Regions from separate parts of the Pseudocolwellia antarctica genome, predicted to be linked through region 2. Evidence: predicted binding sites of a transcription regulator. Region 2 holds the regulator's gene; each other region holds the start of a gene.

Region 1 (11,396 bases), 1.3 Mb from region 2:
ATATAATAACATACAGGTATTAAAACTAGGTTTCGGCTACTTGTCCCTTGGATAAGAATAAATAAGATTAAGATTAATATGTAACGTTTAGAATTAGATTTTATTAATGGTATTAAAAGGCAAGTTAGAGGTAATATCATTGTATATAGTATTCTAAATGCAGTAATACCATTATCACCAAGAGTATAGCCTTCCCTATAATACAGATTTTCAATACCATAGCCCAAATGCAGAAATAGAATAGTAGCTACATACAAAAATATAACATATTTTCCTTTTACTTTTGAGTTGAAATTTACTTGCTTTTTTATTCTAAATAAAATCAAAATATCAGCATTCTTAAATGTAAGTAACCCTAGTATGAATGAAAAGGAGGCTAACAAATAATATAAATAAATATCCTGATATACAGTTCCTGATAAATCTTCAAAGAAATTAAATGGTACATTTTTTGCGTAGCTGAGAAATTCTGTACCTATGAATGTATATATAGTTACTGAAAGGTATATGAATGGTAGCAAGTAAAATAATGAGTGTTTTAGTTTACTAATTGTAAATAAAAATAATATACATAAAAGTGTAAAGGTGGCTATTTGCATTTTTAAGACTTTTTATCGTATAAAAATACATTTACTTTTATTAACAAAGATAATAATGATAATTTTATTGAATTTTTAAGTATGAAATGTATGATTTTCCATTTTTTATTGGGTAAAAATGAAGTATTTAATCTTATAACATGATCACTGAATTCAACTAATTGAACTTTACTAGGGGGGGTGTTTAAAATGTAAAATACCAGTTGCCTGAATGCCATATATGATATCAAACCCGGTTCATAATCGTCTTTATATCTATCCGATATCAACTTCACCGAGTTACTTATGTCTATTAACTGTTTACTATTTACCTTTGACTTTGTCACTCCCATTGTATTTCGCATGTAGACTAAAAAGCCATCAGAGTATGCTCCAACTTTCATACTTGATAAACCTAGAGTTGACATTACGATCGCATCCTCCCCAACAGTCATTCCTTTAGGGAACTCTAACTTCTCTTTAATATATAGCTCCCTTAAAAAAACTTTATCCCAAGGACTATTTGTAATAAAGCGTTGAAGAAATGCGTGCCCATAAAGATACCCATTGATTTCATTAAGTCCTTGTAGTACAAGTTGATTTTCCTGTTTATCTAATGTGTTTCCGTCACTGGTATAATGCGATAATACAACCCCATCATATGAATGTAAGTTTAATTTATCATTTAAAAATAATAAATACCCAGGTAAAACCCAGTCATCACTATCTAAAAATATTACATATTTTCCAGTTGCTAAAAGCAATCCCTTATTTCTTGCAACTGAAACACCAGCATTATCTTGGTTTAGTAATTTTACGTTCCTATTATTGCTTTCAAGTTTTTCAGCTACTTGTTTGGTTTTATCTGTAGAACCATCATTAACGATTATGAGTTCATAGTTATTATATTCTTGGCATAGAACGCTATTAATACATCGTTCTAAATATTCCTCTGAATTATATGCTGGGATGATAATACTAAAAAATGGCATGATAATATCTTATATTTAGTCTGAAGATAACACTTCATTAAATGGCAAAGTTAATAAAAGAGCATAACTCGGATGAATTATTTATTTATTGCGTGATTTAGAAAATCTAAACTACGCTTTTTAAATTCATTTAACTTTTCATCAAAATCTGTATAGTCTATATCCTCTAAAATATTATATTTTTCATGATCTTCTAAGTAAACAAACCGCTCTGAAAGGCCTAATTGATTTAAAAGCGTTTTCACGCGGTCATCATCTAAATTTGTTTCTTTGTATGTTACAGTCCAAAAGTTCTTTTTAAATAAGGAAGCAAATATAGAACCGTGAAACGAAGTGGTAATTACTAATTTAGAATGTTTTATTAAACTTAAATATTCAGTTGGAGAGCCATTTTTTGATAATTTAATGCCTTTAAACATATTACCTTTATATAACCATGATTTTGCATCTAGCATAATAACAGGCATATTGAGTTTCTTTGATAGTTTGACAACTATATCATATGTTTTTGGACTGAAAGGAACACCATAAAAAAAAATATAATCTTCATTATAAAGTTTTTCACTGGCAAGAGAATCCCATTCACAAATATCTACTAATAAAGTGGGATCTGCAACAATACTAAAATCCTTACCACTGAGTTTATCTAACCACTCTTTACCATTAACTTCTCTTACCGATAAACTATGAAATGAATTAATATATTCTTTATATTTATTTGTATCAATATTGCTTGTTAGTATATTTTTTCCACCAAGACTTGGCGCATATGATATCTTCTTAGAGTTTGAAGAAGAAATAAAAGGAAGAAAATAGGCATCATCAAAGTCAGTACAGTTAACATTCCAAATCTGATCGCTTCCACAAATAACATAATCATATTTACCATCTAATTCAGATAAACTATCACAACTATCATATGAGTTATCAGTTAAAACAAAATGTTCTGAAATAAACTTTTCAAAGTCATCAAATCTGCTTTTTATAAGAGGGTAAAATATAAAATTTAAAATATTCTTTATTAATATTTTATTATTATCAATTCTAGGAAATATAGAATACATGTTTTGTTGCTCTTTACTAGAAAAATCAATAATCTCGACATCAGCATTAAATCTGTTAGTAAGTATATATTGTAACGCATATGTTTGTAGCATTGAGCCAATATTGTGTGAGGCATGATATGTAATAACACCAATTTTAGTTTTCATTTTGTTCCAATTAGTTTGTTTAGTTAGGATTTTATAAATGTTAATTTAACCATACTTAAGATAGTTATTACCAATATTCAGGTATTGGTTAGTATGTAACATTGAAAAGTCAAGCATTATTATACTGGTAACTACTGCTTTAGCGTTATAAAATAACGAATCAAGATAAATGAGATTGATAGCATTCCTCCAAAAATAATGCCTAATAAAATTATTAGACTTCGTTTGGGGCTATCTTTTTGATCCGGAACTTGCACTGGATCAATTGTTTTAAATATGTATTCTTTCTTTACTTGTGCGAGCATCATATTTTTTGTTTGCTCTTCTATTAGTTGATAAAATACAGTTTTCATATTACTTGTTTGTATGCTTTTCAATTCATTTTTTAAGTATTCTATAGAAGCTTTGGTTTCTTCTTTTTCTTGTTCCCGAGTAAATGTATTTATTTCTTTTATTAATAGTGCTAACCATTGTTTAGCTAATAAAGGAGAATAAAATTCGAGGTTAATAGTAATTAAAGATGTTTTTTTATCCTGTGACACGGATAGTAGGCTAGAGAATTTCTTGTATGTATCCCATGGCGTAGGATTGGCTGTTTTTGATAAGTCAAGCCATTTTTTTTGTTTTTCGTCATATAACTCATTGTTCAATATCAAAGAATTAGTTGCTTTGTCCCATTTTTTAGAAGCCATTAATGGCACTATTAGATCATGCTTTTTGATGAAATTCTCTATAAATGAACGTGATTCTAATGTAGCTAATGCGATAGATGTTTGATCGCCACCACCACCACCACCTAAATTGATACCTGCTAAACTAGCCAACCCACCAAACTGTCCAGCTAGTGCGCCAAGCCCACCACTTCCGCTCTGCGATGAAACAGGAGATAGTAGTACAGAAGCTTTATAAACGTCGGGTTTTGAAAGGGCATAAAATACTGAGGCTACAGCGAATACAAAGGTGATGGCTATAATAATAAACTTACCTGCCCAAATGGCACGCCAAAGTTCGGCTAGGTCAATTTCGTCGTCTTCTACTTGAGAGGGGTTGTATTCTTGAGACATAGAAGCGGTACTTTCCTTGGTATGTTTATTTTTCTATTTACTTAAACGCTATATTTTGGAAATTAACGTTTAACATTAGAAAATCTTGCAGTTATTAGATGATTTGTGGAGCATATGCCCACAAAAGATTGGCTATTATAAGGTAATGCTTTTGAAATTGTAAACTGTGTTTAAGTAAATAAGTGTAAATGAAGCTTTATCTTTCTTTTTATCTTTATTATCGTGATTTTTATGGTTATTTGATGTACTAGTTTTGTTTGGTGGCGGCATGTTGAATCAGTATCGTTTCAATTAGTTGTCTATATTTTCAACTTGGTTGGTTAATTTATAGAATTATGTTGCTACCCATTGTTGAACATTTAAATAATAAACGAGTACCTAAATCTTCTGATTTTTGATAGAATCGCGTCAATTTTTTACCGATAGGATTTTTCCATGAACGTAATCGAAGCTAATTTTGATGCTAAAGGCAAGAAAGTTGCCATTGTTGTTTCTCGTTTTAACAGTTTTGTTGTTGAGAGTTTATTAGAAGGTGCGGTTGATGCACTTAAGCGTCACGGTAATGTTGCAGATGAAGATATTACTGTAATTCGTGTACCTGGTGCCTATGAATTACCTGTTGCCGCTAAACGTGTTGCACAAAAAGGTGGCTTTGACGCTATTATTGCTATTGGAGCGGTAATTCGTGGTGGCACGCCTCATTTTGATTTTGTTGCGGGTGAATGTAATAAAGGCCTAGCGCAAGTTGCTATGGAATATACCTTACCTGTAGCTTTTGGTGTTATTACTACCGACACTATTGAGCAAGCTATTGATAGAGCTGGTCTTAAAGTCGGTAATAAAGGTGCAGAAGCTGCATTAAGTGCTTTAGAAATGATTAATGTTTTAGAGAAACTATAAGTTTTATCTTATATTTTTAATGTTAATCGTTAGTCAATTTTTATTTATATTTGGATATACCTGTGAAGCCATCACCTAGAAGAAAAGCCAGAGAGTTAGCTGTTCAAGCTGTTTACTCTTGGCAGTTAAGTCAAAATGCTGTGAACGAAATTGAAACTAATTTTTTAGTGGATAATGCGGCACGTCGTTTTGATATCCCATTTTTTCAACAATTATTCCGTGGTGTAACATCATCAGTTAGCGAATTAGACGCAATAATTTCTCCTCATGTTGATCGACCAATTGAAGATATTGATCACGTTGAGAAAGCCGTGATCAGAGTTGCTATTTTTGAATTGAAAGAGTGCCTAGATGTACCTTACAAAGTTGTGATCAACGAAGCGATTGAACTTGCTAAATCTTTTGCTGCTGATGATAGTCATAAATTTGTTAATGGTGTGCTTGATAAAGCGGTTAAGTTAATTCGTAAAGAAGCTTAATCTTTATCTGTTTGTTATCGCTTATATATAAGCTTTGCAGTATGAACTTCACTGTATGATTTTAATCTTATAAAGCTAACATTATGTTAGCTTTATATTTTCTATTCTTGCCTATAGTTTTTTATAAAAGTATTTGAGCATTACACCTATTTAATACATTTATTTACTGATGTATTAAACAATTATATTTGAATATTTCCATGAAAGAATTTGATTTAATTAGCCGTTATTTTTCACAACAAACAGCTAAACGTAAAGATGTCGTTTTAGGTATTGGTGATGATTGTGCTTTATTAGCTCCTGCTGAAAACCAACATATTGCCGTTACAACCGATACTTTAGTTGCGGGTGTACACTTTCCTGAAAATACATCACCTCGAGCGATAGGTCATAAGGCTGTTGCTGTTAACTTATCTGATCTCGCCGCCGTAGGTGCTGAACCTACTTGGATTTCACTGGCACTTACTTTACCTAATGTTGATCAAGAATGGATATCAGAATTTTCCATTGGTGTTTTTGAGCTATGTGAATACTATAATGTTCAATTGGTGGGGGGCGATACTACCCAAGGCCCACTGAGTATTACTATTACTGCCCAAGGTATTGTACCTAAAAGTAAGTTTATTCGTCGTTCAACAGCTAAAGCGGGTGATTGGCTTTATGTGACCGGTGAATTAGGTGATGCAGCATTAGCATTACAAAATATTCAAGGCAAGGTTGGTTTAGCTGAGTCTGTTAAAGGGCAAGTTTTACAGCAATTAGATTACCCTAAACCTAGAGTATTAGCAGGGCAGGCATTAAGAGATTACGCTACTTCTGCTATTGATATTTCAGACGGGTTACTAGCTGATTTAGCGCATATATGTAAAGCATCTGAAGTGGGCGCTAAAGTTATCTTAGAAAACGTTCCTATCTCTGCTGCTATGCTTGAAACTCTGGGAAGAGAGAAGGCGATTGAATTAGCTGTTAGTGGTGGTGACGATTACGAATTGCTATTTTCTGTATCTGAAGATAATAAAGTAGGCATGGAAACAGCTTTGTCTAATTTAGGTATTCCTCACACGTGTATTGGTCAGTTAAATCGCCAAGAAACTATTACTACGGTTTTAGATGGCGAAAAGGTTATTCTAAATGGTCAAGGTTTTGAACACTTTGCTGAGTCTGTAGAATAAAATGACTGAATCAAAAAAAGAAACGGTCAAATTTACCCTCTCAAATCCTATTCATTTTTTGGCTTTGGGTTTTGGTAGTGGTTTAAGTCCTAAAGCTCCTGGTACTTTTGGTACTGTGGCGGCTATTCCTGTATTTTTATTATTCACTTTTTTTACTCCTTTAATATATGCCATTGCCACTTTAGTTGTGTGTATTGCGGGCATTTATATTTGTGGAAAAACAGCTGAAGATGTTGGTGTACACGACCATGGTGCAATTGTTTGGGATGAGATCGCAGGTTATTTGATCACTATGTTTCTTGTTCCTGTTAGTTGGCAGAGTATTTTAGTTGGGTTTATACTATTCCGCATTTTTGATATTTTTAAGCCTTGGCCTATTTCTTATTTAGATAAATATGTACACGGTGGCTTTGGTATTATGATTGATGATGTTGTAGCAGGTTTAATGGCGTTGGCTTGTATGCATTTGATTTTTTGAAGCTTAGATTTAATAGCTAGGTTCTAGGGTTAGATTTTAAGGTTAGAGCTTAAGTTTATAAATGCCTGTAATCAGTATGCAGTTCACGTTATTTAACACAATATTCAGCACAAAAAAAGGTAGACATAATGTCTACCTTTTTTGATTTTACTGTTTATTTTTAAACTGGTTTTAGTGAAGTATTCTAGCTTTCATTGTACCTTCAATTTTCTTAAGCTCTTTAAGAGCAACAGCACTATCTTCTGTTTCAATATCTATTACAACGTAACCAATTTGATCGTCAGTTTGTAAGTACTGAGCGGCAATATTAATATCTAATTTAGTAAATGCTAAATTAATTTTATTTAAAATACCTGGTTGGTTTTGGTGAATATGTAAAAGTCTGCTTCTACCTTTACCACCATGGCTTGGTAATGATACTTCAGGGAAGTTAACCGCTGATAAAGTTGAACCATTGTCTGAATATTTAGCTAATTTACTTGCTACTTCTAAACCAATATTTTCTTGAGCTTCTTTGGTACTACCGCCAATATGAGGCGTTAAAATTACATTGTCGAATGCGCGTAATGGAGACATGAATTCTTCATCATTACCTTTTGGCTCAACAGGGAATACATCGATAGCAGCTCCAGATAGCTTCTTACTTGCTAATGCATCAGCAAGTGCATCTATATCAACTACTGTACCGCGTGATGCGTTAATTAATATTGCACCATCTTTCATGTTAGCGATTTCTTCTGCGCCAAACATGTTCTTAGTTTGTGGGTTTTCAGGAACGTGTAAGCTTATAACTTCACACTCTTGTAATAATGATTCAAGTGATGATGCTTGGCTTGCATTACCTAATGGCAGCTTAGTTTCAACATCGTAAAACTTAACTTTCATACCTACAGTTTCAGCTAAAACACCTAACTGCATACCAATGTGGCCGTAACCAATAATACCTAACCTTTTACCACGTGCTTCAAATGAACCTGCAGCTGATTTATTCCATTCGCCACGGTGTGCTTGTGCGCTTTTTTCAGGAATGCCACGAAGTAATAATAAGGTTTCACCTAATACTAGTTCAGCAACTGAGCGAGTATTTGAGAATGGAGCATTAAATACCGGAATACCTAAACTTTGAGCAGCTTTAGTATCTACTTGGTTAGTGCCAATACAGAAGCAACCGATAGCGACAAGTTTTTTAGCATGGCTAAGTACTTTTTCATTAAGGTTTGTACGCGAACGAATACCAATGAAGTGAACATCAGCAATTTTCTTAATTAAGTCTTCTTCCGATAAAGATGTTTTTATGTATTCGATGTTGCTATAGCCTTGTGACTTAAGCTCTTCCAGTGCGCTTTCATGTACACCTTCTAACAATAAAATTTTAATCTTTTCTTTAGCGAGTGAAATAGTACTCATGATATTTAAATTCTCTTAATGATTGGGTTTAGCCAGTGGCTAACAAAATTTAAAGTTTTAGATGGCTAGCCATCTAAGTATGTGTGTAAATTAACATATAGCTTATAAACTCTAAAGGGTTAATTTATGATTTTTGCACCTTCAGGTGTACCAATGATCAAAGTGTCTGCAGGTCTGTTGGCAAACAATCCATTGGTGACAACGCCTACCAAGGCATTCAGATCATTTTCTAGTGCTTTAGGATCTAATATTTTAAAGTTGTGTACGTCTAAAATTACGTTGCCGTTATCGGTAATTACGCCAGTGCGGTAAACAGGATCTCCACCTAGCTTTACTATTTCTCTAGCAACGTAGCTTCTTGCCATTGGGATAACTTCAACAGGGAGAGGGAAGGCGCCTAAAAGCTTAACTTGTTTAGAACTATCGGCAATACACACAAAGGTTTTGGCTACAGCGGCAACTATTTTTTCGCGTGTTAATGCTGCGCCGCCACCTTTGATCATGTGCATGTGAGCATTTATTTCATCTGCACCATCTACGTAAACATCAATTCCGTCTACGTTATTTAAATCAAATACTTCAATGCCTAAAGCTTCAAGTCTTCTGGTTGAATCTTCTGAGCTTGAAACAGCACCAATGATGCGATCTTTAATTGTGCCTAGCGCATCGATAAAATGGTTTACAGTTGAACCAGTACCTACTCCAACAATAGTGTCATCTTTAATGAAATCTAGTGCTTTGATAGCGGCGGATTTTTTCATTTCATCTTGTGTCATGCTAAGCCTTATATAAGTGCGAACAAATATAACTATTTTTGATCAACACTGAATGGGCTCAGCGAAGTTTCAAACGCTATATATGAGTAACTAGTGGGACAATTTTTGTGCGCGAATTATACACTATTCACTATTATAAAAGCGATAGGCTTATAACATTATGATGGGGATTTATTAAATTAAAATTGATAGTTTTTTGTTGGTGTTATTAACTCTGGGATAGGAATGTCCCAACATTCTGTTGGAATAGATTGAACTAGCTGACAGTTATGCGCTAAACCTATTGGGTAAGGGGTCGCATTTTTGTTTTTTTGATATTGCTCGAACCAGCTTTGTAGTGTTCTATCATAAAAGCCTCCGCCCATACCTAATCGTGCGCCAGTTTCATCGAAAGCGACAAGAGGCGTAAAAATGATATCAATGTTTTCTATGTGTTGAATAAGGTTAACATTCAATTTAGGTTCAGAGATCCCGAAACGGTTTTTACACATTTTTGTTTCAGGTGTGTATTTTAAAAAGAGTAAATGACCTTTACTAAAAGGGTGAATAACAGGTAAGTAAACGTCTTTGTTGTTAGCCCAACACCATTCAATAAACGGTATAGTGTACAGTTCACCATCGTTGGCTAGGTAAATAGCAATATGCTGTGCTGAAAGTATTTTAGGGTGAGTGGTTAATTGCTCTGATAGCTGAACAGCTGCCATAGTTTGTGCATTATTACTGAGAGCTAAGCGCTTTTCTCTGGTGGTTTTTCTGAGTTGATTTCTGTTATCCACAATAAGCCTATTTTCACTGTTGGATGTATTTTGTTGAAGGTAATAAATAGTATATAAAGATTAATCCGCCTAACAATAAATAAGCAATTTGCTGTTAGGTGGATTTAAGTCATTCACTTATACAAAAGTGATTTTGAACTTAAGCTGTTTGAGAAACTTCTTTTTTCTCTTGCTCTTCGCTTTCAGCAAGTAATTCCCAAAATCTAGTCTTAAAGCCAAGTATTAATACTACAATACCAACACCAATACTAAATACACTGATTTGCATATATAACGCTGGAATTTGATCAAGATTATTTGGATCAAAGTTACCTGCTAATAAACCAGATATGATGTTACCAATAGAATAAGTTAATACAAATACACCCATCATTTGACCTGCAAAACGCTTAGGCGATAACTTACTTACTGCACTTAATGCTGTTGGGCTAAGTATTAATTCACCTACTGTGTGTAGGAAATAAGTAGCTACTAACCAATAAGGTGCTACTTTTAATCCAGATGCTGCATATTGAGCGGCAAAAAACATAACAATAAAACCTGTTGCCATGATAATTAAGCCGATAGCACATTTTAAACCGTAAGCTGGAGTAACTAACTTTTGACCTAACTTCATCCATAAAGCGGCAAAGAAAGGTGAAAGAATAACAATAAACATAGCGTTAGTTGACTGAAACCATGCAGGAGGAATTTCAAAAGAACCAATCATTCTGTCGGTATAATCGCGAGCAAATAAATTTAGTGACGACCCCGCTTGTTCAAAACCAGACCAAAAACATGCTGATGCAATACAAATTAATAATAATGCTCCTAGTCTTAACCTTTCACTTTTAGTTAAATTACCTAAAAAATAAATAGCTGCGTAATAAACAACAAAAATAAGTGTGAATACTATCGCTGTGTACTGAGCTAAAACAACAGGCTCAATCGTTATTACACCCTGAAAAACCATGGTTGTAACTGCAGCAACAAGTACTAAGAAGCTTGCTATTGCTATCCAAGATAGTTTAGCGCCTTTAGGTGATAAAGGTGAAACAGGTCCATCGCCTACTTCATTTAAATTAGGAGTAGTAAGTTTATATTGAATTAAACCTGCACCCATACCTATAGCGGCAGCACCAAAAGCCCAATGCCAACCCATATTAGTTGCAAGATAACCACATACAATATAACCAATGAAAGAGCCTAAGTTGATACCCATGTAATAAATGGCGTAACCAGCATCGCGGCGTCTATCTTTTGGTGAATATAATTGACCTACCATGGCGCCAATATTAGGTTTAAGTAAGCCAGTACCTATAATGACCAATATTAAGCCGATAAAAAATGTATTGTCGTTAGGTATAGCTAAAACAATATGGCCAAGCATGATGATGATACCACCATACCAAATGGCTTTTTGACCACCTATTAATCTGTCAGCAATCCAGCCACCAGGTAGCCCCATAAAATAAACACTACCTGTGTATAAACCATAGATAGCTGAAGCTGATAAAACCGTTAATGCTAATCCACCTTCTTGCAGGGTTGCTGTCATAAAAAGAACAAGTAGGGCACGCATGC
Region 2 (11,396 bases):
TTACTAATGCTGATGTTTATGCCGCTGACCAATTATTCGCAACACTCGATCCAACCTTAAGAAAAATTGAAGTTGAAGACGTGGGTCGTGTGATTTTGGCAGATACCGTTGGTTTTATAAGACATTTACCTCATGATCTTGTTGATGCTTTTAAAGCAACGTTAACAGAAACTCGTGAAGCTGAACTACTTTTACATGTAATAGATATTGCAGATGAAAGGCGTTCTGAAAATATTGACCAAGTTCAACATGTATTAACAGAAATTGAAGCGGGCGATGTACCACAACTATTAATTTGTAATAAAATTGATAAGTTAGATGATATTGAACCTCGAATCGATAGAGATGATACAGGTATGCCTATACGTGTGTGGCTTTCAGCTCATGCAGGTATTGGAATTGAATTATTGTTTGAAGCTTTAGCAGAGCGTTTAGGCAGAGAAATTGTTACACAAAAGCTAACAATACCCCCTCATGAAGGGAAATTACGTGGTATTTTATATACCTTAAATTGCATTACAAATGAATCATATGACGAGGAAGGTAACTGTATACTTGATATAAAATTACCTAGTCGTGAGTGGAATAGATTATTAAAACAAGATAAGGCTGCAATAGAAGGCTTTATCATAGATTAACAGACTGATATATTAGCAGCAATTGTATTTACTGGAGAGCAACATGGCTTGGAATGAACCGGGGAAAGATGATAAAGACCCCTGGAAAAATAAAGGTGGCAAAAATCAAGGACCACCTGATCTAGATGACTTATTTAAAGACTTAGGTAATAAGTTTGGCGGCATATTTGGTGGTAAATCATCAGGTGGCAAGCCAGGTAAAAACTTCTCTAGTATTGGTATTAGTTTAGCTGTGATCGTTGCAGTACTTGTTTATGTATTTAGTGGTTTTTATACCATTAAAGAAGCAGAGCAAGGCATTGTATTACGATTTGGTCAATATACGGGTAATGTAGAACCAGGTCTTCGTTGGAAATGGACATTTGTTGACAGAGTCATTCCTGTTGATATTCAAACAACAAGAAACTTACCTGCTTCAGGCTTTATGCTAACGCAAGATGAAAATGTTGTGCGTGTAGAAATGCAAATACAATATCGTGTAGTTAATGCACGTAATTATGTATTTAGTGTAACTAATGCTGACGATAGCTTAAGTCAATCATTAGACAGCGCATTACGTTATGTTGTGGGTCATTCTAAAATGGATGATGTATTAACAAGTGGTCGTGAAATTGTAAGACAATCTGTTTGGACTGAATTAGAAAGTATTATTGAACCTTATAACTTAGGTTTAATTATTGTTGATGTTAACTTTAAAGATGCACGTCCTCCTGAAGAAGTTAAAGATGCATTCGATGATGCTATTTCAGCACAAGAAGATGAAGTACGTTATTTACGTGAAGCTGAAGCTTATGCTCGTGGTATTGAGCCAATAGCTCGTGGTCGAGTTAAGCGTATGGAACAAGAAGCTTTAGCTTATAAAGAGCAAATCGTATTAGATGCTGAAGGTGATGTAGCGAAATTTAATAAACTACTTCCTGAGTATCAAGCGGCTCCTATTGTAACAAGAGAACGTATGTACCTTGCAACAATGGAAAAAGTATACGCTAACACAAGTAAAGTGATGGTTGATGTTGATGGTGGTAATAACATGATGTACTTACCATTAGATAAAATTATTCAGCAACAATCAACACAACCGAACAGTGCAACGTCGCAACCTAACACGCAACAGCCTGTAACAAGAAGCCCGTCTACTACAACAAATAGTAATCGTGCTGACCGTTTTAACAGTGGGAGAAACTAAGCGATGAAAAACTTTATTATTGCTATTGTGGCAGCATTATTTTTGCTGACAGTTTCTTCAGTGTTTGTAGTTTCTGAAGGGCAACGCGGTATTGTATTTCAATTCTCTAAAATCAAAAGAGATGCGACTGGCGAAATGCTGGTATATGAACCAGGACTTCATTTGAAATTCCCACTGATTAACACAGTGAAAAAAATTGATGCTCGCATACAAACACTTGATGAAGGTGCAGATCGCTTTGTTACTTCTGAAAAGAAAGATGTGATTGTTGATTCATTTGTTAAGTGGCGTATTGTAGATTTTTCTACATATTACTTACGTACAACTGGCTCAATCGATAATGCAAGAGCGCTTTTAAAACAGAAAGTAAATAATGGTTTAAGAACTGAGTTTGGTTCAAGAACAATTAAAGAAATTGTTTCAGGTGATCGTGACTCTATTATGGAAAAAGCACTTGTTAGCGCTAAAAGTAGTAGAGAAGACTTGGGTATCGAAGTTATTGATGTACGAATTAAAGCGATAAACCTACCTGCAGAGGTAAGTGCATCAATTTATGATCGTATGCGTGCTGAACGTACTGCAGTGGCTAAAGAGCATCGCTCTCAAGGTCAAGAACAGTCTGAAATTATTCGTGCAACTATTGATGCTAAAGTAACAGTAATGTTAGCTACGGCACAAAAGAACTCTTTTGAAATTCGAGGTAGTGGTGACGCTTCAGCCGCTAAGGTTTATGCTGACTCTTATACTCAAGATGCAGATTTCTATAAGTTCTTCAGAAGTTTAGAGGCTTATGAGAACAGCTTTAATAGTAAGAATGACATCATGGTAATTAAACCTGATAGTGATTTCTTCCACTACTTAAAGAATCCAACATCAACTAAATAACATTTAAGTTATTGTTAATGTTATCAAAGGCCATGATTTATCATGGCCTTTTTTTTGCTCTAAAATGTATAAATCCATAGTCAGTGAATAGGAGCTTAAAGGCTTAGGTTAAGGTAAAGGTTTAAATTAATGCTTGGGTTAGGGTAACGGAGACTTATGTTTTACATTAGCGCGTGAGGGCTTAGATGATGATACACGAAGCTTTAATAGCGAATATAACCTAACGTTAGACGTGAAAGAACAAGTCAGCACATGGCTACCTATCTTTATTCCTTCTGTAACATTCAATATTTATAACTAACCTGATCTCGGCTTAATATATCCTTCTCTAACAGCTGATTTTACTTGCTTCATTGTTAAATTTACTTGTAATAGGCTAGCTATTGACGCGAAATCTGCCTTGAAGAAAGAAAAACTATCAAGCTAGCGTATAAGTTAAATTTTATTAGTCATAATTTCTATGAATTTAAAGCATCTTAAACCGTATATGGACTCCACCTGTTTAGCAACTGCTTTTACAAAAAGATTAGATGCGCACGTATATACGGTTTTTAATTGAAGAAGCTATCTTCTAACCAGTGATCTATTCGCACCCTCTGTCCTAATCGAAATAGTAGCGTTATTAACGCTGTCGGTTTAAACAGGTTTTCAGAAGGTTGGTCTTACCTATTTGTTAATGCATTTTGCTGAACTTTTTTGAAACTTTAACTTATACTGCTTGGATTTTATATTCTGTACCGTAATTGAGTAATGCCCACGCTGTGCGCACCGTTTTATTCATAAACGCAACACAGGCTCGTTTAATACCTACTCGCTTAACTAAAGCAATGAGCCATTGTTGTTTATACATTTTGGGTTCGGATGGTAACCTGGAAATCACCGAAAGTGCACCTTGGTAGAGGATTGAACGAAGCAGTTTATCTCCCCCCATGTTTGTCTATGCCAACCATGACGACCTTACCACCACTACTATGTTGTTTTGGTGTCAAGCCAACATAAACTGAGGCATGACGACCCTTTTTGAAACTTTTACCATCACCTAAGCATGAAATTAAACCAGCAGCACCTATATAACTAACACCTTCGAGCTTCATCAATCGCTTACATGGCTCAGATTGATTAACTAATTGCTTTAGTTGTAATGTGATTGCTTGATAATGATTTTCTGTTGTTTGATATTACTGCCACAAAATCATGAGTAATTGTTTTATAGGTATGGGTAAATGACTAGATTCTGGAGAGATAAAATAACTAATAGATTCTCTCAATGATTTTTTACCAAAAGGAATTGTTGCTCCGTATTCAAAGCATAAAGCTCGAATATGATTTCCTAGTGACGTTGTTGCTCGGTCAAACCATTTTCGACTAGTCTGAATTGCCTGAATGTTTTGTTGCGATAATGTTTTTACTTGGCAAAAGGTCATACCTAATTGAGCTGAGGCTACAGCAATTCCAACGGCATCATTGGCATCCGTCTTTTGATTGCTGATATAAGGTTTTACTTTTTTAGGGGCCATTCCTTTAACTTCGTGACCAAAAGACTCTGCTGTTCTGGCCCAATAGTGAAAACTAGCACAACCTTCCATTGCTACTACGCAGGGTAGTGAGTTAGCGAGTAGTTCTTTAGTCTTTTGCGGCGACATGACTTTATTGAATAAGATCTCACCGTGCTTGTTTACTTTACATACTTGAATTACTTTTTTGCTAAGTCGAGTGATATTATTGTACGCTTACTCATGTATGGACTCCTTTTGTTTTAGTCGACACCAATCTATAACTGTAGAGTGGTGGAGTCCATACATCGAGTTCAGGTTAATTAACTTAACTACAAAAATATGATTTATTTAACAAATAAGCTTTTTATATAAAGAAGTAGGCTTCGAGCTGAAAAAAAATTGGCGTGGTGCCATTTGATACTCAATCACTTGTGCTAGTAAATAAAGATAAAACTAATTGGATATAGAGCTACATTCAATATTTTCTGACTTTCCTCTTTTTAATATGTTTTTAAATTTTTATTCAAAATTAGATTTATTCATCAATAAATAATTAATTTATCTTAGCAAAGGTAAATGGCGTCAATAGGTTAAATACTTCACATAACTTGTTCAATTTACAAGTTATAACCTTTAATTCTAATAAATATTATTTTGTTTATTTTATCATCTTCAGGAAAACTGCCATTTAGTGCTTGGACTGTGTTTTCATATTTGATAGAATCCTCGCCTAATTTTTTCTATTAAAAATTTTCTAACATGGGTAAAAACGTTGTAGTTCTAGGCACTCAATGGGGTGACGAAGGTAAAGGTAAGGTAGTTGACTTACTTACAGATAAAGCTAAATACGTAGTTCGTTATCAAGGTGGGCACAATGCGGGTCACACTTTAGTTATCGACGGTCAAAAAACAGTATTACATTTAATACCATCAGGTGTTTTACGTGAAAACGTGAAATGTTTAATTGGTAACGGTGTTGTTTTATGTCCAAAAGCATTAATGACTGAAATCGGCATGTTAGAAGATCGCGGTGTACCGGTTAGAGAGCGTCTATTAATTAGTGATGCTTGTCCTCTAATTCTTCCTTATCACAATGCTTTAGATGCAGCTCGTGAAATTGCCCGTGGTAATAAGCCGATTGGTACTACAGGTCGTGGTATTGGTCCAGCGTATGAAGATAAAGTAGCTCGTAGAGGTTTACGTGTTGGTGATCTAATCAATGCTGAAACATTTGCTGAAAAGTTAAAAGAAATTATGGAATACCATAACTTTGCATTAACTCAGTATTATAAAGTTGAAGCAGTAAGCTACGAAGAAGTACTTGCTGATGCATTAGCTGTTCGTGACGTAATCATTAATATGATTGCTGATATCCCTGAACTTTTAGACCAATCGCGTAAAGCAGGCGAGTCTATTATGTTTGAAGGTGCTCAAGGTACTTTATTAGATATCGATCACGGTACATACCCTTATGTAACTTCATCTAATACAACAGCGGGTGGTGTTTCTACTGGTTGTGGTTTTGGTCCTCGTAACCTTGATTATATTCTAGGTATTACCAAAGCTTACACTACACGTGTTGGTTCAGGTCCATTCCCTACGGAATTAGATGATGAAATAGGTGAGCACTTAGGAACTGTAGGCCATGAATTTGGTGCTACTACAGGTCGTGAGCGTCGTTGTGGCTGGTTTGATGCCGTAGCAATGCATCGTGCTGTTCAAATTAATAGTATCACAGGCTTTTGTTTAACTAAGCTTGACGTACTAGATGGTTTGAAAGAACTTAAAATCTGTACAGGTTATAAGAAACCTTCAGGTGAAATTATTACTGTTTCTCCTACAGCTGCAGAAGGCTACGAAGAAATTACACCAGTTTATGAAACTCTACCAGGTTGGAGTGAACAAACTGCAGGTGTAACTAAGCGTGAAAATCTTCCAGCTAATGCTATTGCTTACATTAAGCGTATTGAAGAAATTACAGGTGTTCCAGTTGATATTATCTCTACTGGGCCAGACCGTAACGAAACGATTATTTTAGTTAATCCATTTGATGAATAGTTAAACTGTTCTTCATCTTCAAAAAGCTACTCATTTGAGTGGCTTTTTTTATGCCTAAAATTTATCAGTAGAATAATTACTTAACCTGAACTCTGGATAAGCAGTTATGTCTAATATTGTTATTTACCCCTCTAACGTCGTTGCCTGAATGGATGCAGGTACTTAGTTTTTATCGGGAATAAAAAAACTGTATTTTTATTGCTAATAGCCAGCTATTAGTCAAGAAAAATGTTCTTGTTATAGAATTAAATTCCAACATTAGGAGAGTAATAAATCATTTAAACAAATGGTGTTGCAATAATTTACTTATAAAGTATTGAAAATCACTATTTTACAAAACCCATTATTCAGAGTTCAGGTTACTTACTAAGTTTTATGCATTGTAATTATTCATTTTTCCTAATGAAAAAAGTAGATCACTTAATTAATCAAATTGGTATAGAAGCTTATAAATAGAAGCCTGCAGTGAAGGTAAGGTTGTAATTATGGGTTCTATAGAGTTTATAAGTATTGTATATAGTGAAACACTATTTAAATTACAGGGTCATTGGTGATTTTTCGTGTTATTTTATTCAGATAATAATAAACCGTAATTTTTGTACCTTAGTATGTAATATTACATCCCACTTTTATAATTAGGACATTCAATGACAGACTTTCGCCAACAAGCACTTGATTATCATCAATATCCAACTCCGGGTAAAATTAGTGTAGAACTTACAACAGCAGCAGAAACTAGCCTAGATTTATCATTAGCTTATAGCCCTGGTGTTGCGGAACCTGTAAGAGAAATTGCGAAAAACCCTGACGATGTTTACAAATATACAGGTAAAGGTAATACCGTTGCCGTTATCACTAATGGCACAGCAATTTTAGGTTTAGGCAACTTAGGGCCTATGGCGTCAAAACCTGTAATGGAAGGTAAAGCATTATTATTTAAACGTTTTGCTAATATTGACTCTTTTGATATTGAAGTAAAGCATAATACCGTTGAAGAATTTATTAACACAGTAGCTAATATTGCTGACAGTTTTGGTGGTATTAATTTAGAAGATATTAAAGCGCCAGAATGTTTTGTGATTGAAAAAGCCTTGATAGAACGCTGTAAAATACCAGTGTTTCACGATGATCAACATGGCACGGCTATAGTAACAGCGGCAGGTATGATCAATGCATTAGAAATACAAGGTAAAGATATATCATCAGCTCGAATTGTTTGTTTAGGCGCGGGTGCTGCAGCTATCGCTTGTATGGAGCTTCTTATTAAATGTGGAGCTCAGCGTGAACAAATATACATGTTGGATACTAAAGGGGTTATTCATACTCGACGTGATAATTTAAATGAATACAAAAAGCTATTCGCTAACAATACTGACAAGAGAACATTAGAAGATGCCATTGATGGTGCTGATGTATTTGTTGGTGTTTCAGGACCGAACTTATTAACAGCTGAACATGTAAAAATGATGGCAAACAATCCTGTTATATTTGCTTGCTCAAACCCAGATCCGGAAATAAAACCTGAACTTGCCCATGCGGCACGCAACGATATTATTATAGCGACAGGGCGTTCAGATTATCCTAACCAGGTAAACAACGTTTTATGTTTCCCGTTTATTTTCCGTGGTGCGTTAGATGTTCGTGCTAGAACAATAAATGATGAAATGAAAATTGCCGCAGTACATGCAATAAGAGCCTTAGCTAAAGAAGAAGTGCCTCAAAAAGTATTAGATGCAAGTGGCGTAACTAGCTTAGTCTTTGGTAAAGAATACATCATACCTAAGCCTATGGATCCTCGCTTATGTGCTAATGTAGCTCAAGCAGTTGCTAAAGCTGCGGTAGATTCAGGTGTAGCTGCTTTAGAATATCCGGAAAACTATATGCTTTAGACATCACCAAACCGTGTGATTAGTTGTAAATATAATTAAGGGCGTAAGCCCTTTTTATTTGTATTAAATCTGAATAATATATTTTCGGGTTTTGGTCTTAGGGCTCTAAATAAAATTCATCTATCAATGCTCATGCATAAGTAACCTGAACTCTGGATAAGCAGTTATGCCTAATATTGTTATTTAACCCTCTAACGTCGTTGCCTGCATGGATGCAGGTACTTAGTTTTTATCGGGAATAAAAAAACTGTATTTTTATTGCTAATAGCCAGCTATTAGTCAAGAAAAATGCCTTGTTATAGAATTAAATTCCAACATTAGGAGAGTAATAAATCATTTAAACAAATGGTGTTGCAATAATTTACTTATAAAGCATTTAAAATCAATGTATTACAAAACCCATTATCCAGAGTTCAGGTTAAGTAGCAAAAAAATTAATTGTTTTGTATATAATAGAGCTAGGTATACATCAACGTAAAGTATTGAGTAATGGAAGAAACGTTACCTATAACTATTAGTACCAGTGAAAGTTTAGCAAAACGCTATAACAAATTAACGAGTGTGGTGAACAAGCAAGAAGCTCAAGTTAATTTTCAAACGTTGGCGGCGGGTTGGTATGAAGATGAAAACAACATTACCCAACTAAATATGATCTTAGTAGGTAATGATGAATACCTGCAACAATTGGCGCTTGAGAGTAGTGATGATAAAACCGAGATCTCTGATGATGTAATGCTTTACATCAATCAAACTCAGTTAAAGTGTCTTATCGCGATAACAGATGCTGAAATGGAGTTACTAGATAAACAGCCCAAAGTATTATCAGGCTATATATCAATTAAAGTGAAAAAAGTGATTAACGAAATTGCTGAAAAACAAGGGTTACTCGCGTTACCCTTGTAAACTTTTGTGCTTAATCATCTTCAGTATCATAAGCACTAAAGTCAGTAATACCTTTAGCTTCAAGTATTTTACGAACACTTGCAGGTAACTTCTCATTATTGTCTTTAGCTAAATCGTTATCGTCTGGTAAAGGTTGACCAGTAAAAGCATGTAAAAATGCTTCACATAATAATTCACTGTTAGTTGCATGGCGAAGGTTATTAACTTGGCGACGAGTTCTCTCATCAGTTAATACCTTGAGAACACGTAAAGGGATAGATACAGTGATCTTCTTTACTTGTTCGCTTTTTTTCCCGTGTTCGGCGTATGGATTAATATACTCGTCATTCCACTCTGCCATAAGTTCTACACCTTTTATAAAGAAACATGTTATTGAAGGTAAAAATCAATTACATAGATAATAAACCAATTTTACTGTTTGTGAGCCTTGAGTCAATAACGAATGTGTAGAAGTTTAGAAGTCTAAAATTTCTTGACCAAATATAGTAAAGCGTTTAGAGTTTTAGACATCTAAACATCTATTTAAAAATGTACGCACAGCTGGAGTCAAAATGACCAAGAAAAGTATGGCAACAATAGCGGCAAGGGCTGGTATTAATAGCGATAAACAACATGTTGGTGTAGTGCCAGCAATACATTTATCAAGTACGTATGCATTAAAAGGCTTTAACCAAAAGCGTGATTACGATTATTCACGTACTGGAAACCCAACACGTGCAACTTTTGCGGGTGCAGTAGCTGAGCTTGAAGAAGGTACTAAAGGTATAGTAACCAGCACAGGTATGGCAGCAGTGCATTTAATTTGCCAATTACTAACAACTGATGATTTGTTAGTTGTGCCTCATGATTGTTACGGTGGCAGCTATAGATTGTTTACCCATTTGGCTAAAAAAGGTAACTTTAAACTCATTATTGTTGATCAAAATGACGATGCAGCTTTAGCTGATGCTTTTACACAAAAACCTAAGTTGGTGTTAATCGAGTCACCAAGTAACCCATTATTACGCATTGTTGATATTGAAAAAGTAACAAAAGCAGCACATGACGTTGGTGCCTTGGTTGCTGTAGACAATACGTTTATGTCACCACTTTTACAAAAGCCGTTACTTTTAGGTGCTGATATCGTTTTTCATTCAACAACTAAGTATATTAATGGTCATAGTGATGTGGTCGGTGGTGTTTTAGTCACTAAAGATGAAGCTTTAGGTGATGAACTCGCTTGGTGGGCAAACTGTATTGGTATTACAGGATCACCGTTCGATAGTTATCTTGCTTTACGTGGCTTGAAGACTTTGCCAGTAAGAATGAGACAGCATCAAATAAACGCCGATAAAATAGCAAATTTCTTGAATGAGAATGATGCGGTAGAAGTTGTGTATTATCCTGGTTTAGCTGATCATCCTGGCTACGAAATTGCTAAAAAGCAACAAGTAAGCGCTGGCGCTATGATGAGCTTTGAAGTAAAAGGTGGTGTTGAAGCCGTTAAGAAATTATTTGAAAACTTAAATATGTTCACCTTAGCGCAATCGTTAGGTGGTGTTGAAAGTTTAATTAGTCATCCATCAACCATGACACATGCAGGTATGGAAATTTCAGCTCAGCTAGAAGCGGGAATTACACAGTCGTTAGTACGTCTTTCAGTTGGTATAGAATACGTAGACGACTTAATTGAAGATTTAGAGCAGGGGCTTTTAGCCTGCCAAAAATAATAATCACTTATCTACAGTTGTTAACACTAAAAATAAACAGCTGTAGAATTAAATATTCTTGTTGGTATAAATGAAATCAGTAAACGAAATAGAACAACTAGTTAGTGAAAATAATCAGTTAGCAAAACATGCTATTCATGTACATAAATTTGGTGGCAGCAGTTTAGCTAGCGTCGAATGTATCGAGCGTGTTGTTAACATTATTAAAAACCATTGTAAGCTTAATGACTTTGTAGTGGTTTCTGCTAATGGTAAAACGACTGATGCTTTAGTTAATATATACCAACAAGCACTTGATGCTTCTGCTGAACTTGACGCTTCTATTCATGGGCTTCAATTAGCTCAGCAATTGCTGATTAATACCTTACTTAAAAGCCATTCAAAACAGCTAATCACATTACTTGAACAAGACATCGAGTTATTAAAAGCTTGGGTCGTTAATACACCTACTGATGATAAAAATATCGAGAAAAACGAAGCTAACATTCTTGCTTTAGGTGAGTTATGGTCAGCACGTTTATTGTCAGCTATATTAAGTGAGCGAGTATGCCCAAGCTACTTTGTTGATGCGCGCGACTTTCTTGTTGTTAATAACGACCAAGATTGTGTGGTTGACGATAGCTTAAGCCAGC
Region 3 (11,396 bases), 1.7 Mb from region 2:
GCCTACGGTTTTTATGATATTTCCGCCCTGAGCACCCGGTGTTCATGGGCTGAAGTTAGCTGCGGCACCTTGGAAACACTTATTTTTCTTCTCCCAAGTTTTCTCTGTACTTATTCTCTTCTTTTTAATTTACAATATTCGTTAATTATTCATAAACCTGCATGCAATAACTCTGTTCTCTATGGCTGTCACTCAAAAACCTTTACATACACATATGCAAAATCAAGCGCAATCAACTCAAGCGATTGGGATATTTGATTCTGGCGTGGGTGGTTTGTCTATTTTCAATTGTATTAAAGAGCAGTTACCAGAAGAGACTTCTCATCTATGTTGCCGACTCTTTATATGCACCTTATGGTGATAAGTCAGATGAAGAAATTATTGCGCGTGTAAATATTATTGCAGACCAGCTTATTAGCCAAAATTGTAAAGCCTTGGTTATTGCCTGTAATACCGCAACCGTTATCGCGATAGATCAGTTAAGAAAACGTCTTAGCATTCCAATCATTGGTGTTGAACCCGCAATAAAACCCGCAGTAATTAAAAGTAAAAATAAACGTATTGGTATTTTAACCACACAAGCAACGGCAAAAAATCAGCGTTTTTTAGCTTTAGTAGATAAATATAAAGGTAACTCTGAGGTTTACATTCAGCCCTGCCCTGGTTTAGTTGAGCTGATAGAAAGCAATCAACTACATTCAACAACCTTTGATAACTTACTTAATAGCTACCTTGAACTTATTACAGATAAACAAATAGATACTTTGGTTTTAGGCTGTACTCATTACCCGTTTTTTTCAGACAAACTTAAAGATTTTCTTAGTAGTGATATTGCGATTATGGAAACCGCCTTACCTGTTACTGAACAATTAAAGCGCCAACTGATTCAACATGAATTAATTAACCAAACAGTAGAGTTAGTTAAAGCTTCTAAAAGCCAACCTCAATATCAATTTTTTAGCTCGCAAGCGAATAACGATTTATCCGCATTAATGTCTGCCTTATTAAAAACAGCAATCAATTTATTACCGCTAGATCAGTAATCTAAAGTTCAAATAAGTAAAAGCCTTCAGGTTTCAATCAAAATAGATAAAAGCCTCACAACCTCTATTAACACAATGATAAATAGAGCGTTACGTTAATCGCCAGCTAAATAAAAAACGAATTATTATACCAAACGGATTAATTTATTGCTCACTTAGCGAGAATTTAAAGGCTTAGAGGCACAGGTTCATAGTTCCAGACTGAACCTAAGCACCTACATCCATGTAGGCGAGGCATTGATTGAAGAGAATGGTTATTCTCGGTAACTGCTCCTGCGTTACCCTAATGTCCTACATCCATGTACGAACCTTGTCAAAATCAATAACGCGGCATATGAGCCTTTAAATTCTTGCCCTTCGGGAGCTCATTAGCAAACTGATAACATCACAAAATTAAAAAAATATAGAATAACTATGTTTAATCAATTTTGCTTGGTAATCCCCCCGAAAAATAATCGAAGTCAAAAGTAGAATTTTCTCGTATGCTTAACCGCAGGAGATCATTCATGAAAAAAGCACATTTTAGTGACAGTCAAATTTTAGCCATTTTAAAGCAAGCCGAAAATGGCGTACCTATTCCCGAACTATGTCGTGAACACGGCATGAGTAACTCATCGTTTTATAAATGGCGCTCTAAGTATGGCGGCATGGATGCCTCACTTATGGCAAGAATGAAAGAGCTAGAAGATGAAAATCGGCGCTTAAAAAAGATGTATGCCGAAGAGCGTTTAAAGGCTGAAATCATTACGGAGGCCATGGCAAAAAAGTGGTAAAGGCTTCTGAGCGCAAAGCGATGGCTAAAGTAGCAATTCAAAGCCATGACGTCAGTATTAGCCAAGCATGCCGTGCATTCTTAATCAGCGAAACCTGTTATCGTTATCAGCCTAAACTTAATGACGATAATGAGCTTATCGCCGACTTGCTGTTAGGTTTAGTGCAGAATCAACGAAACTGGGGGTTTGGCTTATGCTTTTTATATTTGAGAAACGTAAAAGGCTATCACTGGAATCATAAGCGCGTTTATCGTATCTATCGTGAACTCGAACTGAATATGCGAATAAAGCCTCATAAACGGCTGAAACGTGAAGTTCCTGAGCCATTAGCAGTGCCCGAAGCGATGAATGAATGTTGGTCGATGGACTTCATGCATGACCAATTATCAGATGGAAGGAGTTGTCGCTTGTTTAATGTGATTGATGACTTTAACCGGGAAGGTTTGGCAATAGATGCTGATATATCATTGCCCGCAGAGCGTGTGATCCAATCACTTGATAGGATCATCGAATGGCGTGGTAAACCTAAACGTATACGTTCTGATAACGGACCCGAATATATTAGTCATAAACTTGCAGCTTGGGCATCAAAACACGATATTGAATTATGTTTCATTCAGCCAGGCAACCCACAGCAAAATGCTTACATTGAACGTTTTAATCGAACGGTGAGATATGATTGGCTAAGCCATTATATTTATCGTGATATTGAAGAATTACAGAACAGGGTCACACAATGGTTATGGACTTATAACCATGAGCGACCTAACATGGGAATTGGTGGTATAACACCAATTCAAAAACGCAAACTAACACAGAGAAAAACGTCTACTTTTGAATTCCATTAAAAATGGGGGGATTACCGCTTGTTCTAAGCTTGCTAATGTAGTTCTAAGTTGCTCAATAAATTAATCCGTTTGGTATTACATAAGCTATTACTAAATAATTTAAGACGTTTAGCCGTCTAGGCGTAAATAATTCTATGAAGTTAAACTGTAAACAGGTAAACTTGTCGAAAATTTTTACCAAATTAATACGCTATTTTTCTATAGTTCGACTAAATTAAACGTAATTAATTGTAAGTCTATTTAATAGAATATACGTCACCGAATAAATTATTGAGGTTTTATGTCTAAACACTTTTTCACTTCAGAGTCTGTATCTGAAGGCCATCCTGATAAAATTGCAGATCAAATATCTGATGCTGTACTTGATGCAATAATCACACAAGATAAACACGCACGTGTTGCCTGTGAAACTATGGTTAAAACAGGTGTTGCTATCATCTCTGGTGAAGTTTCAACAACAGCATGGGTTGATCTAGAAAGAATCACTCGTGACGTTATTAGTAATATTGGTTACACCTCGTCAGACGTTGGTTTTGATGGTGAAACTTGTGGCATTATGAATTTAATTGGCCAACAGTCTCCAGAAATTGCTCAAGGTGTAGACCGTGCAAAACCTGAAGATCAAGGTGCTGGTGACCAAGGTTTAATGTTTGGTTACGCAACTAACGAAACTGAAACATTAATGCCTGCTGCATTATACTATTCTCACCGTTTAGTTGAGCGTCAAGCTGAAGCACGTAAATCAGGTATTTTACCTTGGTTGCGTCCAGATGCTAAATCTCAGGTAACTTTTATCTATGAAGATGATAAGCCAGTAGCGATTGATACTATCGTTTTATCAACTCAGCATAACCCTGAAATTAAACAGGAAGATTTACACGAAGCGGTAATGGAAAACATTATCAAGCACGTAATTCCTGAAGAGTTATTAACAAAAGACACTAAATACCATATTAACCCAACGGGTAAATTTGTTATTGGTGGTCCAGTTGGCGATTGTGGTTTAACAGGTCGTAAAATTATTGTTGATACTTATGGCGGCATGGCTCGTCACGGTGGTGGTGCATTCTCAGGTAAAGATCCATCGAAAGTAGACAGAAGTGCAGCTTACGCTGGCCGTTATGTTGCTAAAAATATTGTAGCTGCAGGTTTAGCTGATCGTTGTGAAATTCAAATTTCATACGCAATTGGTGTTGCTGAGCCTACTTCAATCTCTATCGATAGTTTCGGTACAGGTAAAGTAAGTGAAGAGAAACTTGTAGAGTTAGTAAGAGAGCATTTCGATTTACGCCCTTACGGCATCACAAAAATGCTAGATTTGTTACACCCAATGTACCAACAAACAGCGGCTTACGGTCACTTTGGTAGAGAACCTTATGAAATGACAGTAGGTGATGACACCTTTACTGCATTCAGTTGGGAAAAAACAGACAAAGCTGAAGACTTGCGTCGTTCTGCTGGTTTGTAATATCAAAACTTAGCTCGCTTAATATCAAGTTAAGTACCGAGCTACATAAAAAAGCTTTCTTCGTGAAAGCTTTTTTTATGCCTGCCGTTCTATATAGGTAGTTAGCTAATACCAAACGGATTAATTTATTCCTCACTTAGCGAGAATTTAAAGGCTTAGAGGCAAGGCATTGATTGAAGAGAATGGTTATTCCCTTGTCAAAATCAATAACGCGGCATATGAGCCTTTAAATTCTCGCCCTTCGGGAGCTCATTAGCAAACTGATAACATCACAAAATTGAAGAAATATAGAATAACTATGTTTAATCAATTTTGCTTGTTCTAAGTTTGCTAATGTAGCTCTAAGTTGCTCAATAAATTAATCCGTTTGGTATAACAACGATTATTATAAATAGAGTCAAGATTACTCATTGAAAAAACACTCTTTTGCCCCTATCTTGGTTACATCAGTTATTTTTAATTAACGCCTGTGATGTATAAAGCTTATTTATCTTATATCAGCATAAATAATACGTTTTTAAATACAGAGCGCTTGAGTACAAAGCAAACATGAGAAACCCAAGGATTTATCAAAACACGCCTCTTAGTATTGGCGAAATAGTCGACCTAAATGACGACGCTTTTGGTCACACAGTGCGTGTTTTACGTTTACAAAATGGTGATAGCGTTACTCTTTTTAATGGTGAAAACCTGAGTGATAATAGCAGTTCGGCTAGCTATGGTGATTTTGAAGGTGAGTTAGTCAATGTCAGTAAAAAAAGTGCTCAAGTACTTATAAAAAGCTTTATTGAAAATTCGGTTGAATCACCTCTAAATATTCATCTTGGTCAAGGTGTTTCACGAGGCGACCGTATGGACTTTACCTTACAGAAGTCAGTTGAATTAGGTGTAAATACCATCACACCTCTTTTTACAGAACGTTGTGGCGTAAAGCTTTCAGGTGAAAGATTACAAAAGAAAATAGACCAATGGCAAAAAATAGTGGTTAGCGCATGCGAGCAAAGTGGTCGTTGCGTTGTACCTATAGTGAAGCCCGCTATTCAATTAAACGAATGGTTAGCTCAAGAAACATCAGCATTAAAGCTAAACTTACATCCTAAAGCTCAGCATTCTATTATGAATCTACCGAACGATAATGACCGTGTTAGGTTATTGATTGGTCCTGAAGGTGGTTTGAATGATGAAGAAATCTCGCAAGCAAATAATGCGGGCTTTATAGATGTATTATTAGGACCTCGTGTTCTGCGTACTGAAACTGCAGCTTTAACAGCTATTACTGCTTTACAATGTCGTTATGGCGATATCAAATAAAGCGATACATAACGAATTAAATTAGGAAATAAAATGACAATTAAACTTGGCGTAGTAATGGATCCAATTTCACAAGTTAATGTGAAAAAAGACTCATCAATGGCAATGATGTTTGAAGCACAAAGACGCGGTTACGAAATTTATTACATTGAAATGGACGATTTATATTTAGATCGTGGTGTATGTCGTGCTTCAGCAAGCATAGTTAAAGTATATGATAACCCTGACCATTGGTATGATTTAGAAGAAGCTAAAGATATCGCGGTAAGTGAATTAGACGCTGTATTGATGCGCAAAGATCCTCCTTTTGATACCGAGTTTATTTACGCTACTTACATGCTTGAACGTGCTGAAGTTGAAGGCACGTTAATTGTTAACAAACCACAAAGCTTACGTGATTGTAACGAAAAACTATTTACCGCTTGGTTTGCTGATTTAACGCCAAGAACACTAGTAACTCGTAGCAACAAACTTATTCGTGATTTCCATAAAGAAGAAAAAGATATCATCATCAAACCATTAGATGGCATGGGTGGTTCATCAATCTTTAGAATTGGTCCTAATGATCCTAATGTAGGTGTTATACTTGAAACGCTCACCAACCATGGTAGCCAATATGCAATGGTACAAGAATATATGCCGCAAATCACTGATGGCGACAAACGTATTCTTATCGTTAACGGCGAACCTATGCCTTATTGTTTAGCGCGTATTCCTGCAAAAGGTGAAACACGTGGTAACTTAGCTGCAGGTGGCAGAGGTGAAGCTAGACCGTTAAGCCCATCAGATAAATTGATTGCCGATACCATTGGTCCTGAATTGAAAAAACGTGGCTTATATTTTGTTGGTTTAGACGTTATTGGCGACAAAGTAACAGAAATAAACGTTACTAGCCCAACCTGTATTCGTGAAATAGAAGCCGCCTACCCTATTAATATTTGTGGTAAGTTAATGGACGCTATTGAAGAAAACATTCGCAAAAAGTAATAACAGACTCTAAATTGATAAGTAGTCCCTAACGTAAATAATATTAAATAAGTTAACAATATGACTAATTTTGAAAATCAATTGCTTATTGCAATGCCTTCATTAAACGACTCTTATTTTGACCGAAGCGTTATTTATGTGTGCGAGCACAATAATGAAGGTGCGATGGGACTCATTATTAATTTACCTATTGATATGACCTTAAATGAGCTCTTAGCTCATATTGAGGCTGATGTAGAAGAAAACCCAGTAATGCATCAAAAAGTGCTTACGGGCGGTCCTGTGTCAACTCAACGTGGCTTTGTATTGCATAGCCCACAAAAGGGTTGGCAGAGTTCATTATCGCTGAGTAGCGATGTTATGATCACAACATCTAAAGACATTTTAATGGCATTAGGTACAGAAAGTGCGCCTGAACAATTTTTAGTGACTTTAGGTTACGCTGGTTGGAGTCCTGGACAGTTAGAAGAAGAGATAAAAGAAAACTCTTGGTTAACCATAGATGCCGACAACGACATTTTGTTTAATACACCTATTGAACAACGTTGGAAAAAAGCTACAGAAAAACTGGGTATCGATATCGCTCACCTTTCTAATGATGTAGGCCACGCTTAGTGTTTATTATTACTAAGCTCTCCTCTCATTTTTTCAAAAACAAAACCTCTTAAGCGACAACATAATTTATGGCAAAAAATACTCCCATCGGTCAACGTACTGTTATCGGTTTTGACTTCGGTAAAAAATATATTGGTGTTGCTGTTGGTCAAGAAATCACTGGTAGTGCCACGCCATTAGGCAGCGTAAGAGCCAACGATGGTATTCCTCATTGGGATAACGTTAATCAATATCTTAAAGAATGGCAGCCTGATTATATAGTGGTGGGCTTACCTTTAAATATGGATGGCACCGAGCAGCAACTCACCTTAGATGCTAAAAAGTTTGGGAAACGCTTATTTGGTAAATTCGGTATAACCGTTGAGTATCAAGATGAACGCTTAACAACGGCTGACGCGAAAGAACAGCTATTTTCTCGAGGTGGTTATAAAAACCTTAAGAAAGACAATATAGATGCAGAATCAGCCAAGCTTATTATCGAAAGCTTTTTTGAATCAATGTACGGATAACTTAACCTTCTTAACTTTGTCTAATTCAGCTTAACTTTGTTCATTGAGCCTGACTGGCTCTTGTCTGAATATTAAAGAACAGAAATAACGAACACAAAAAAGGGATCTTAACGATCCCTTTTTTATTATTTATTATACGTTTTGTTAGTATCCGTCTTCTTCTGGTTCTAATCCAGCTAAAGTAACACCAGACAAAGCACCTGAACCGCCTTGATCATTACTACGTAATTTAATCATTAAGCGTAAATCATTTGGTGAATCCGCATGATGAAGCGCATCAGCATAATTAATTTGACCTGATTGGTATAAATCAAACAATGCCTGATCGAAAGTCTGCATACCTAATTCTTTAGATTTATGCATAACTTCTTTAACGCCACCTATATCACCTTTCTTAATTAGCTCGGCGATAAATGGTGAATTTAATAATATTTCAATCGCAGCAACACGACCGTTACCATCAGTAGTCGGAATAAGCTGTTGAGCTATAATACCCCGTAGATTTAACGCTAAATCAAATAATAATTTACCATGCTGGTCTGCTGGTACTAAATGCATAATACGGTCAATCGCTTGGTTAGCGTTGTTAGCATGCAGTGTTGCGATACATAAATGACCTGTTTCAGCAAAACTTAACGCATGTTCCATGGTTTCTCTGTTACGGATTTCACCAATAAGAATAACGTCTGGCGCTTGTCGTAATGAACTCTTCAAAGCTGCATCAAAACTTACGGTATCCAAACCCACTTCACGCTGAGTTACCATACATTTTCTGTGTTCATGAACAAATTCCACAGGATCTTCTATGGTAAGAATATGCCCATGAGAGTTTTGGTTACGGTAACCAATCAATGCTGCCATTGATGTAGATTTACCTGTACCTGTACCACCCACAAATAATACTAAACCACGTTTAGACATCACTACATCTTTTAAAACAGATGGTAAACCTAAATCATCAGCTTCTGGTATGTCGGTAACAATTCGACGAATAACCATACCTGCCATATCACGCTGCCAAAATGCAGATACACGGAAACGACCAATATCATCAATAGAAATAGCAAAGTTACACTCTTTCTCTTCTTCAAATATTCGTTTGTTTTTATCAGTCATAGCGTCGTGAACCAAACTTAATGATTCTTCTGCTGTTAAATAATGTTCATCAATAGGCGTTAAATCACCATTAATTTTTGCACTAACGGGTAATTTAGCTGTAACAAACATATCAGACGCATCTGCAGCAACCATTTTGGATAGTAATTCATTAAAATTCATTTAAACGCCTTAATGATTGTTTGGATTAATAACCCGATGAGAATTGATTCTTATCAGCCGCTTTTTCTCTTGCAGCTTCACGTGTGATTAAACCTCGACTAACCAAGTTTTGTAAACATTGATCCATGGTTTGCATACCGTGCGACATACCCGTTTGAATAGCTGAGTACATTTGTGCAATTTTATCTTCACGTATCAAGTTACGAATAGCAGGAACACCTATCATAATTTCGTGCGCAGCTACTCGACCACCGCCAACCTTTTTAATAAGGGTTTGTGAAATTACAGCACGTAAAGACTCTGATAACATTGAACGTACCATAGATTTTTCTTCACCTGGGAATACATCAATAATACGGTCAATAGTTTTAGGAGCAGAAGTTGTATGTAGCGTACCAAAAACTAAATGACCTGTTTCTGCCGCTGTCATTGCTAATCGAATAGTTTCTAAATCACGCATCTCACCAACAAGAATAACATCTGGATCTTCACGAAGCGCTGAACGTAATGCAGCTTCAAAGCTTAATGTATCGCGATGAACTTCACGTTGGTTAATCAAACACATTTTATTTTCGTGCACAAATTCTATTGGATCTTCGATAGTAAGAATATGATCGTGTTTGCTACTGTTAATGTAATCAACCATAGCCGCTAGCGTTGTTGATTTACCAGAACCCGTAGGACCCGTCACTAACACTAAGCCACGTGGCGTATCAGAAATTTCACGGAAAATATCAGGACAACCTAAATCATCTAACGAAAGAATTTTACTTGGGATAGTACGAAATACAGCTGCAGGACCACGGTTCTGGTTAAAAGCGTTAACCCTGAAACGAGCTAAATTAGGAACTTCGAATGAAAAATCCACTTCTAGCTTTTCTTCGTAGTCTTTGCGTTGTTTGTCGTTCATAATATCATAAACTAACGCGTTAACGTCTGCGGCATCAAATGCCGGTATGTTTAACTTTCTAACATCACCATCAACACGAATAGAAGGTGGAGTACCCGTTGATAAATGTAAATCTGACGCATTATTTTCAACACTAAATGCAAGTAATTCGGTAATATCCATACAGACCTCTTAGCTATGAACAATTCGAGAGGTAACTCGAATAATAGTTCGAATAATTAAAATTAACAGTTTGAAACAATTTATATGACACTCATTAAAGATAATCTCGCGGCTATTGAAGCGCAAATTTCTCAAGCATGTAAACTGTCTAATCGTGAATCTAACGAAGTGACATTACTTGCTGTAAGTAAAACTAAACCTAATGAACTCATTGAACAAGCTTACGCAGCAGGTCAACGAGATTTTGGTGAAAGCTATGTACAAGAATCTATTGAAAAGGTAGCACAACTTTCACATTTGTCTGATATTTGTTGGCATTTCATCGGGCCTATTCAATCAAATAAAACCCGACAAATTGCAGAAAACTTCTCATGGGTTCATGGTGTTGACCGAATAAAAATTGCGACTCGATTAAACGAACAAAGAGGTCTTAAAGATACCCCACTAAACGTTTGTTTACAAATCAATATTAGTAACGAAAACAATAAGTCGGGAGTATTAACAAACGATTTACCTGAGTTAGCTCATTATGTTAACAATTGTGATAATTTAGTTTTACGTGGCCTGATGGCGATACCTGAAAAAAACGCTTCTGCTGAACGTTTTGATGAAATGCAGCGCCTATTTTTAGACTTAAAAAAAACGTATCCTCAAGTAGATACTTTATCTATGGGGATGTCGGGAGATATGAAACAAGCTATCATGTCAGGCTCAACTATGGTGCGTGTTGGAACAGCAATATTTGGTGCAAGAGCATAATCATTAGGCTGAGTACAATTAACCAAAGCACCTAAGCCCTATAATCAAAAAGAATACAAGGCATCTAAGCCCTACAATCAAACAGAATAACAGGAAAAATAATGACCAAAATAGCATTTATCGGTGCAGGTAACATGAACGGCGCCATTATTGGCGGACTAATTAAAAACGGTGTTGACCCTAAAAGCATCATAGTAACAAACCCTTCACCTGAGAAACGCGAAGCGCTTTCAGCAAAATATGGCATTTTAAATACGGCTGATAACTTAGAAGCTGTAGCTTTTGCTGATACGGTTATTTTAGGCGTAAAACCACACTTAATTGTAGAAGTATGTAAAAACATTACCGCTAACATTACCATTGAAAACAAGTGTTTTGTATCGGTTGCTGCAGGTTGTTTACTTAAAACCATACAAGAAGCTTTACACGAAAATACGGCAATTATCCGTACTATGCCGAATACGCCAGCGCAAGTTGGATTGGGTATGACAGGTATTTTCGCCAACGAATTTGTTACTGACGCACAAAAAGCAGCAGTAGAAAAAGTTATCGCTTGTACTGGTGAGCTTATTTGGCTTGAAAGCGAAGCAGGTATTGATGATGTAACTTGTGTGTCTGGTTCTGGTCCTGCTTACTTCTTCTTATTTATGGAAGCTATGGAACAACATGCAAAAACCTTAGGTTTTACTCCTGAGCAAAGTCGCTTGCTAGTTCAACAAACTGCATTGGGTGC

The links. The regulator MetJ, encoded in region 2, represses methionine synthesis genes. The targets are predictions, from matches to a motif close to TAGACGTCTAGACGTCTA.
Region 1: serA (phosphoglycerate dehydrogenase) is a predicted target of MetJ. The motif match lies at 8,340-8,357, and genes of this name have one in related genera.
Region 3: metK (methionine adenosyltransferase) is a predicted target of MetJ. The motif match lies at 2,766-2,783, and genes of this name have one in related genera.

What each region holds. Positions count from the first base shown of each region.
Region 1 is NZ_CP187926.1:180,405-191,800, forward strand. It holds gene ACPUVN_RS00805 (hypothetical protein) at 1-599, opposite strand, end outside; gene ACPUVN_RS00810 (glycosyltransferase family 2 protein) at 602-1,570, opposite strand; gene ACPUVN_RS00815 (polysaccharide pyruvyl transferase family protein) at 1,648-2,781, opposite strand; gene ACPUVN_RS00820 (Wzz/FepE/Etk N-terminal domain-containing protein) at 2,913-3,845, opposite strand; gene ribH (6,7-dimethyl-8-ribityllumazine synthase) at 4,281-4,745, shown strand; gene nusB (transcription antitermination factor NusB) at 4,808-5,224, shown strand; gene thiL (thiamine-phosphate kinase) at 5,425-6,396, shown strand; gene ACPUVN_RS00840 (phosphatidylglycerophosphatase A family protein) at 6,398-6,874, shown strand; gene serA (phosphoglycerate dehydrogenase) at 7,046-8,281, opposite strand; gene rpiA (ribose-5-phosphate isomerase RpiA) at 8,401-9,057, opposite strand; gene ACPUVN_RS00855 (5-formyltetrahydrofolate cyclo-ligase) at 9,237-9,833, opposite strand; gene ACPUVN_RS00860 (peptide MFS transporter) at 9,973-11,396, opposite strand, start outside.
Region 2 is NZ_CP187926.1:3,413,254-3,424,649, reverse strand. It holds gene hflX (ribosome rescue GTPase HflX) at 1-638, shown strand, start outside; gene hflK (FtsH protease activity modulator HflK) at 682-1,824, shown strand; gene hflC (protease modulator HflC) at 1,828-2,709, shown strand; gene ACPUVN_RS14860 (hypothetical protein) at 3,419-3,640, opposite strand; gene ACPUVN_RS14855 (transposase) at 3,627-3,803, opposite strand; gene ACPUVN_RS14850 (hypothetical protein) at 3,888-4,352, opposite strand; gene ACPUVN_RS14845 (adenylosuccinate synthase) at 4,965-6,263, shown strand; gene ACPUVN_RS14840 (malic enzyme-like NAD(P)-binding protein) at 6,911-8,152, shown strand; gene ACPUVN_RS14835 (hypothetical protein) at 8,642-9,055, shown strand; gene metJ (met regulon transcriptional regulator MetJ) at 9,066-9,395, opposite strand; gene metB (cystathionine gamma-synthase) at 9,607-10,764, shown strand; gene metL (bifunctional aspartate kinase/homoserine dehydrogenase II) at 10,835-11,396, shown strand, end outside.
Region 3 is NZ_CP187926.1:592,162-603,557, reverse strand. It holds RNA gene ssrS (6S RNA) at 1-80, shown strand, start outside; gene murI (glutamate racemase) at 270-1,043, shown strand; one part of gene ACPUVN_RS02675 (IS3 family transposase) at 1,550-1,802, shown strand; one part of gene ACPUVN_RS02675 (IS3 family transposase) at 1,802-2,664, shown strand; gene metK (methionine adenosyltransferase) at 2,945-4,132, shown strand; gene rsmE (16S rRNA (uracil(1498)-N(3))-methyltransferase) at 4,682-5,443, shown strand; gene gshB (glutathione synthase) at 5,477-6,430, shown strand; gene ACPUVN_RS02655 (YqgE/AlgH family protein) at 6,491-7,045, shown strand; gene ruvX (Holliday junction resolvase RuvX) at 7,114-7,554, shown strand; gene ACPUVN_RS02645 (PilT/PilU family type 4a pilus ATPase) at 7,699-8,832, opposite strand; gene ACPUVN_RS02640 (type IV pilus twitching motility protein PilT) at 8,858-9,904, opposite strand; gene ACPUVN_RS02635 (YggS family pyridoxal phosphate-dependent enzyme) at 9,989-10,663, shown strand; gene proC (pyrroline-5-carboxylate reductase) at 10,765-11,396, shown strand, end outside.